DNA from 2 places in the Rhizobium sp. 10N414 genome. Region 1 is predicted to be linked to the other one. Evidence: riboswitches for the same ligand, from Rfam matches in the RefSeq annotation. Region 1 holds a riboswitch; the other holds the start of a gene.
The links. Region 1 has a riboswitch for thiamine pyrophosphate ahead of thiB (thiamine ABC transporter substrate binding subunit). Riboswitches for the same ligand answer to the same signal wherever they lie in the genome.
Positions count from the first base shown of each region.

Region 2: it holds a riboswitch for thiamine pyrophosphate, as region 1 does, so the genes downstream of both, thiM (hydroxyethylthiazole kinase) here and thiB (thiamine ABC transporter substrate binding subunit) in region 1, are expected to answer to the same signal.

Region 1 covers NZ_JBFTIN010000010.1:121,770-125,978, reverse strand. Annotated here, with positions in the region: gene AC1DE4_RS12250 (MarR family winged helix-turn-helix transcriptional regulator) at 1-147, opposite strand, end outside; gene AC1DE4_RS12245 (MDR family MFS transporter) at 267-1,799, shown strand; TPP riboswitch at 1,860-1,970, shown strand; gene thiB (thiamine ABC transporter substrate binding subunit) at 2,015-3,043, shown strand; gene thiP (thiamine/thiamine pyrophosphate ABC transporter permease ThiP) at 3,043-4,209, shown strand, end outside.
Region 2 covers NZ_JBFTIN010000027.1:78,698-82,906, forward strand. Annotated here, with positions in the region: gene AC1DE4_RS21955 (3-oxoacyl-ACP reductase) at 1-487, opposite strand, end outside; gene thiD (bifunctional hydroxymethylpyrimidine kinase/phosphomethylpyrimidine kinase) at 484-1,305, opposite strand; gene thiE (thiamine phosphate synthase) at 1,302-1,937, opposite strand; gene thiM (hydroxyethylthiazole kinase) at 1,934-2,737, opposite strand; TPP riboswitch at 2,786-2,880, opposite strand; partial or broken gene AC1DE4_RS21975 (alpha/beta hydrolase) at 3,965-4,209, shown strand, end outside.

The DNA of each region.
Region 1 (4,209 bases):
CGGTGCGACACTTTGGATCGCGAGCCGACCGATCAGTCTCCGCCCGGTCATGAGACGCATACGGGTCATGCTTTGCCCAATGCGCAGGATGTCCGGCTCGTGCGTCTCGGCGTCAGTATCGGTCAGATTCGTCAAGCTCTCGTTCATTGCGGAAACATAGCATCTCAGGCGTCAATTGAAAATATGCCATTGTCAATCAAGTGACATTGACAAATATATGCTAACAGCACATAAATAAGCCACTCCCCAATATGGAACGACGCTTCATGGATACTCAAATTGCCGCGGCGCCGCTTGTGACGGATCACCGCCGGCGGTTCATCCTCTTCCTTTTCCTGATGGCGGCCATGTTCATGGCGACACTCGACAACCAGATCGTCGCAACGGCTTTGCCGACGATCGTCGGCGAGTTCGGCCACCTCGAGCGGTTCAGCTGGGTCGGCTCCGCCTATCTTCTCGCCGTGAGCGCGGTGATGCCGCTCTATGGCAAGCTCGGTGATCTCTTCGGCCGCAAGTATGTAATGATGGCCGCGATCATGATCTTCACGGTCGGTTCCGCCGTCTGCGGACTGGCGGTATCCATGAACACGCTGATTGCGGCCCGCGTGCTGCAGGGACTTGGCGGAGGCGGGATCATGGTCTCGATCTTCGCCGTCAACGCGGACCTCTTCGAGCCGCGCGAACGGGCGCGGTACCAGAGCTATTCCAGCCTCGTTCTGATGGCCTCGGGCGCTATCGGACCCGTCCTTGGCGGGGCAATGAGCGATCTTTTCGGCTGGCGCTCGATCTTCCTCGTCAATGTTCCGATCGGTTTCGTCGTCCTTGTCGGTCTGGCTTTGATGCTGCCCTACCGGAAGCCCAACCGCCGTCCGAAGATCGATTACGCCGGCGCCCTGCTGCTCGCCTTGACGACGGCAAGCATCGTTCTCGCCGCCGATGGCTCTCAGGTTTTCGGCTCGCTTGTCGCTCCTCAAAGCCTGGCGATCATGGCGCTCGGTGTAGCGGCGGCGATCGGTTGGATCTTCGTCGAGTGTCGCGCCGCGGAGCCGATCGTTCCCCTGTCGCTGTTTCGCAATTCGACATTCAGCCTGCTGCTCATCATGTCAATCATGAGTGGCGCGATCGGCATCGGCATGGTCAATTATTTCGCATTGTTCCTGCAGACGACGACCGGCCTTTCGCCGTCCGCGGCCGGGGCCTTCTTCATTCTTCTGACCGGCGGCATCGTCTGCGGGTCGCTCTCTGCGGGCCGCATCATCTCCATCACCGGGCGCTACAAGCCGTTCGCGATCGCAAGCCTGACCTGCAGTGCCATCGCGTTTGTGCTGCTCACTCAGGTTCATGTCGGAACACCGGTCATGGTGATCGGGGCGGTGATGGCTCTCCACGGCTTCGGCGTCGGCCTAGCACAGCAGGTCCCGGTCATCGGCGTCCAGAATGCCGCTCCGGCGCGCGACGTCGGCGCCGCAACGGGATCAGTGACGCTGTCACGCATGGGCGGTGCATCGATTGCCATCTCCATTTATGGTGCGATCATCGGCTCGCAGCTCGGTAAGACCGGACTCTCCATTCCCGGCGTGACCGATATCGAGCAGCTGACGCCAAAGATGCTCGCGGCGTTGCCGGAGCAGGTGCGGCAGGCCGTCGCCGACGTCTATGCCAATGCGTTCACGCCGCTTTTCATCGCTTCGTGCGCGATCGCTCTCATCGGCCTTTGTGCTGCCTTGATGCTGAAACCCACGCAGTTGCCACGCGTGGTAGAGGTGCGACCGGCGGCAAGTGCCGAAGCCGCCGAGTAAATGCCAATGGCGGCCCAAGGGCCGCCCCTTGCAAGACGCCTAGCGTGGCGATACATCTCAAGCGCTCTAACGGGGTGCCCGTGCCATCAGGCACGCGGCTGAGAGGCTGAAAGCCAACCCGCGGAACCTGATCCGGCTAACACCGGCGGAGGGATTAGACGCGTGACATCTGGCACCGCCCTTTTCCCCTTCAAGCAAACCAGAGGAGAGGTGCCATGTTCAAATTCAAATTCCCGAGCCGTTCGTTGCTTGCCACGATCTTCATCGCGACTGCAACCCTGACCGGCGCCGGCGCGCAGGCGGCAGACAAGACGCTTACCGTCTACACTTATGAAAGCTTCATATCCGAATGGGGTCCGGGGCCGAAGGTCAAGGAAGCGTTCGAGAAGACCTGCGGCTGCAATGTCAATTTCGTCAGCGTGGCGGATGGCGTGGCACTGTTGTCGCGTCTTAAGCTCGAAGGCGCCGGCACGAAGGCAGATATCGTGCTTGGCTTGGATACGAACCTGACCACGGAAGCGAAGGCGACCGGCCTGTTCGATGCGAGCGGTATCGATGTCGGCGGGCTCAAGGTGCCGGGCGACTACAAGGACGATGTATTCGTGCCGTACGACTATGGCCACTTCGCCGTCATCTACGATACCCAGACGATCAAGAACCCGCCGCAAAGCATGAAGGACCTAGTCGAAGGCGACCCTTCGCAGAAGATCGTCATCGAGGACCCGCGCACCTCGACGCCCGGGCTCGGTCTCCTGTTGTGGGTAAAATCCGTCTACGGCGACAAGGCGCCGGAGGCCTGGGCAAAACTCAAGAAGCGGGTTTTGACGGTAACGCCCGGTTGGTCAGAGGCCTATGGGCTGTTCACCAAGGGGGAAGTACCGATGGTGCTTTCCTACACGACATCGCCTGCCTATCACATGGTCGCGGAGAATACGGACCGCTACCAGGCCGCTGCATTTTCAGAGGGCCATTACATACAGATCGAAGTGGCCGGACTGCTGAAGAATGCGCCTGACAAGGAACTTGCGCGCGATTTCCTGAAATTCATGGTGACGCCGGGCTTCCAGGACACCATTCCGACCAACAACTGGATGATGCCGGTTTCCGCGACATCGCAACCGCTGCCGGATGCGTTCGGCAAGCTCGTGAAGCCATCAAAGACCTTTCTGATGAGCTCTGACGAAGTTGCCGAGAATCGCAAAGCCTGGATCGACGAGTGGCTGGCTGCCATGAGCATGAACTGATGCTTTTGACCAAGGCAGAGATGCGACGGGCGATGCTGGGCGGGGCCGCGAGCCTCGCCGGCATTATCGCTTTCGTCGGCCTTGCGGTCCTTGCTTTGCTTCTCTCGAGCGGCGGTTCGTCGATTCTTGCGACCGTGTTTGAACCGTACATCCTGCGGATATTGCGTTTCACGCTGTTGCAGGCCGTGCTCTCCACCGCGCTCTCCATCGTTTTTGCCATTCCGGTCGCGCAAGCCCTGGCGCGTCAACGGCATTTCCCCGGCCGTATCTGGATTATCAGGCTGATGGCCGTGCCGATGGGGCTTCCGGTTCTGATTGGGGCGCTCGGATTGATCGGTATCTGGGGGCGGCAGGGCATCATGAACTCGGCGCTGCTTAAGTTCGGCCTGGCGGAACCGGTCAGCATATACGGGCTCTCGGGGATCCTGCTGGCGCATGTCTTCTTCAACATGCCACTGGCGGCCCGCCTGATGCTGGCCGCACTGGACCGTGTGCCATCGGAATATTGGCTGATGGCGAGTGGCTTGGGCATGCGCTCCGGCTCGACTTTTCGCTTCATCGAATGGCCGGTCCTGCGCTCGGTCGTCCCCGGTATCGCCGGCCTGATTTTCATGCTGTGCGCCACGAGCTTCACGCTTGTGCTGATGTTGGGTGGTGGCCCTGCGGCAACGACGGTCGAGGTTGCCATCTATCAGTCCCTGCGCTTCGATTTCGACCCTGGCCGGGCCGTTACGCTTTCCCTGCTTCAGATCGTACTTACATCAATGATCCTCGGAGCCCTGTCGCTTCTCCCCGCTCCCGAGGACGAAGGGATGACAGTTGGCAAGCCTGTCGGGCGTCCGGATGGGCGACTACCGGGCGCGCGGCTTGCGGATGGTGGCGTCCTGCTGCTTGCCACGCTGTTTCTAGCGCTCCCTTTAATGTCTGTGGTCCTGGCCGGCCTGCGGTCCGATCTGATGAAGCTCTTGCGCGAGCCCATCTTCTGGCAATCGGCTGCGACCAGCCTGGCTATCTCGATCTCCGCGGCGGCTCTCGCTTTGCTGATTTCGATGACGTTGGTGAGCGCGCGCCGCGCGGCGCTTCTCCGGGGTTCAGGGACCTTCGGCAGGAGGCTTCTTTTTGCCGCCATGGGCGGCGCGTCGTCGCTGGTGTTGCTCGTGCCGCCA
Region 2 (4,209 bases), on a different contig from region 1:
CAGCCGTGTAGTCATGGTAGGGCACCACCGGGTTCTGGAAGAGATTGGTGCCGATCGTGATGATCCGCCCAAAACCGGCAGTGGCCATGTCCGGGCGGGCGGCCTGGATCAGGTTCAGCGCCCCCTTCACGGCCGTATCGAGCTGTGATGTCATTTCACCCCAGGTCAATTGGTCGAGCTTCGATCGGGCGTCTCCGTTGAAGCTGAAGTCGGTCAGGGCATTGTGCACGACTGTCGTCGGCGCACCGAGTGTATCCTTGACCTCGGCCACCATGCGCTTGACGGCCTCGCTGTCGCGGACATCCGCCTGGAAGGCTCGGGCACGATCACCCAACGACGCGGCAAGCGCCTCGGCCTCGATGCGGCTGTTGCGGTAGTTGATTGCGACCTTCGCGCCTTGGCGGGCAAAGGCAGCAGCGATGGCGGCGCCCAGGCCACGCCCGGCCCCGGTGATGATGACGGTCTGTTCGCTGATCGCCAAACTCATCTCGAATGTCCTTCTTTCAACTTCCAAAGCTCATGAAAATGCTGAACCGGCCCGTGCCCGGAACCGACAGAAAGCGTATCCGCCTGCGCGACGGCATGGGCGAGGTAGCTTTTCGCATCCGCCACTGCCTCGGGCAGCGTCGCCCCCTTCGCGAGCTCGGCGGCAAGCGCGCTCGATAGCGTGCAGCCGGTGCCATGCGTGTTCGAAGTCGGTACCCGGAGCGCCTCGAACCAGCTCACCCCCGTGGCTGTCGCCAGGACATCAGGGCTCTCCTGGCTTGGCAGATGACCGCCCTTGACCAGCACCGCCTCCGGGCCAAGAGCACGCAGGCTTTGCGCCTGCTCAGCCATGTCCGCGCGGGTATCGGCCGTCGGTCCATGCAGGAGTGCTGCCGCTTCCGGAAGATTGGGAGTAAGCAGCGTCGCAAGCGGCAGCAGCCGCCGGGTGAGGACGTCGACCGCAGACCGATCGAGGAGGCTAGCCCCGCCCTTGGCGACCATGACAGGATCAAGAACGACCGGAATGCCCTTGTGGGGTTCGATCGCATCGGCGACAGCGTTGGCGATTTCGGCATTGGCAATCATGCCGATCTTGATTGCATCAACACGGACATCGGCAAACACTGCCTTGATCTGGTCGGCGACGAAGGCAGCCGGAACCAGATGGACCCCGCAAACGCCCTGTGTGTTTTGCGCCGTCAGCGCGGTCAGCACCGCCATGCCGTAGACACCGCGGGCAGAGAAGGCCTTCAGGTCCGCCTGGATTCCGGCGCCGCCAGAAGGATCGGATCCGGCAATGGAGAGAACGTTTCGGATCATCGGTGAACCTTTCTGATGTTTTCCGCGATCTCGCGAGCCGCCGCCTCAGGGTCACGCGTGCCGCATATCGCAGAGACGACGGCAAGACCGTCAGCCCCAGCAGCAAAGACATCCCCGACATGAGCCGCCTTCAGCCCGCCGATTGCGACTGCGGGAACGGGGCAGACGCGCACGAGGCGAGCAAGGCCAGCGAAACCGGTCGGCTCCTTGTGATCCGCCTTCGTTGATGTCGCAAAGACCGGGCCGATACCCGCGTAGTCGACGATTGCCGCATCGACCCCCGCGGCCAGCGCCTCGGTCTCAACGGAGAGGCCAAGGATCATATCGTCTCCAATCCGCGCGCGGGCAGTTGGCGCATCCATGTCCTCTTGCCCGATGTGCAGACCGTCAGCACCAATTGCGACGGCAGCCTCCACGTCATCGTTGACGATGAGCAAGGCACCGGTGCCAGACAAAGCCACCTTGAGCGCCCGACCTGTTTCGATCATCAGGGCTGTATCGGCTTGCTTGTCGCGCAGCTGGACAACCGTCGCTCCGCCAGCAACAGCCGCCCGCGCGGTCTCCACCATGCCGAAGCCGGCACAAAGACCGGGATCGAGGACAAGATAAAGGGAAAGGTCGATGGTCCTCATGCGGAACGCACCCTCGCATGGCGATCGAGGAGCGGGGCGTCAAGCGCTGCAAGCGCATCGAGAAACGCCGGAGAAAACGAACCCGGGCCTTCTGCCCTGCTGGCTGCCATCTCGCCGGCAACAGCAAAGGTCGTAAGCGCTGCAACCGTTGCCTCGAACGGTGCGGCAGGGCGGATCGCCGTGAATGCTCCGACGAGGCAGGTCAGTGCGCAACCGAGCGCGGTCACCTTAGGCATCAAGGCCGACCCGCCTTCAATCCAGGCAGCTCGTTCACCGTCGGTGACGAAATCGACGACGCCGGTTACCGCGACCGTTGCACCGTGTGTCCTGGCAAGCAGCCGGGCGGATTCCTCGGCCTGTTCGACCCCGTCACGACTGTCCACCCCCTGGCCCCGGCTTTCGCCACCGGCAAGGGCGATGATCTCGGAGGCGTTGCCGCGAATGACCGTCGGACCGAGCTCCAGCAGCCGATCAACGGCTGCCCGGCGGAAGCCGGTGGCATAATGGGCGACCGGATCGAGGACCCATGGCTTGCCGGACTGGCTGGCGGCGAGGGCTGCCGCCTCCATGCCGCGCAACCAGGATGGCGACAGTGTGCCGATGTTGATTGTCAGTGCGCCTGCGATCGCCGCAAACTCGCCAGCCTCTTCTTCCGCATGCACCATGGCGGGAGACGCGCCGGCGGCCAGAAGCACATTGGCTGCGATGTTCATGGCAACGAAGTTGGTGATGCAGTGCACGAGCGGCGGTTGCGCGCGCAACTCGCTCAGCAGTATTCCCGGTAAGGTCTGATCTTGCATGGTGCGCCTTTCGATGGGGAGAAAGGCGCGGGGACTGACGCAGGAGGCGAAACGTCCCGAGCGACTCCCTCCGCCGGCATTATCCGGTTCAGGTTCAAAGGGTACTTCTCAGCCCATCTTCGAGGGCGCCCCTGTCTCTCATTGCCTTCTTCTCGCAGAGAAGAACGCGCCTGTCATCCAAAAAATGGATATATCGCCAGGTGAACCCGGCGATGCCGGGAAACGCCCTGGAGGAGGCGCGCGGCGTCGACCTCGACGTCATCGGGCTCCGGCTCCGGCACGGAAATGAGATCCGATCGATACGCCGGGCCATTGGATCCGCTCCCAGCTGCTGGTCATGCGAACTCCCGTGCGCAGGTCCAGGGTCGCGCCTGTGACAAGCTGGACAGATCATATGCCGGGGCCTAGTGTTCTGAAATGTTGGGATGTCGTCTTCTTCTCTTCGCTTTGGTCTTGCTGTTCGGATGGACAGCAGGCGCGCAGCAGATGCCCTGTCCCTTTGAATATCCAGACACGCCGGTCAACCGGTCTCGCGGGGTTGTCGGCTGCTCCCTGCAGTGCGATCAGAAGCTCACTTGTCCAGGCCAGCAGGCGATCGAGCCACAAAAGCTCCCTTCGGCGCAGGCTCCCGGCAATGCGGTCAATTCGAGTGGAACTTGTCCAGATGGGAAAAACTGGGATTCGAGAAGGAAAACTTGCGTCGCGTGCGCCGCGGGGGCGTCGTGGGATGCCAAGCGCTCGACCTGTTCCTGTGGGGCCGGCCGGTTCGTTGACCCGAAGACAAAGCGCTGCGTCAGTTGTCCCGAAAACTGGGGTTGGGAAAAAGGGAGGTGCCTGTGCACTCGCAGCTTGAAATCCACGTTGGCGGGAAAGTCCTGCTCGCCCAAGCAGCCGGTCTGCAGGACCGACAGCGTTTGGGATGCCGGAAACAAGCATTGTGTGGCAGTGAAGCTGCGGAAGCCGAAGGCGTAGTTCGAGATGGATAGACGGCTCCAGACCCCGAATTGAGCTTGTCGTAGATCGTTCGTCCTGCCCTAGGGCATGGGCGCGAATTGCACGTAACATCCGCGTCGTTTCTGTGAGAGTACGTCACCAAGGCCCGGCCACCGTAAGGTGCTTGCGTTTCAATGAGGGAACCGGAACGTGATTGCTGCCCGTACTGTTCGGACACTTGCACCTTTGCTCGTCGCGGCAGTTCTTGCCAGCTGCGGTCATCCAAGCGGCGTCATGGCCCCTGTTGCGCTATCAGCGGCAACGCAGAATACCTCAAAGGTCAGCATGCTGGTCGCAACCACGCGCGAACCTTCCGGCGACCCGGCGACACTCTTCACCGGCGAACGCAGCCCGAAGCCCTACCTGACGGCGGTTGACGTCTCCATTCCGGCGAAACGGGCCACAGGCACAGTCCAATGGCCGAAACATCTGCCGCCCAATCCCGCGACCGATTTTGCGGTGACCAGCGTCAAGGAGAT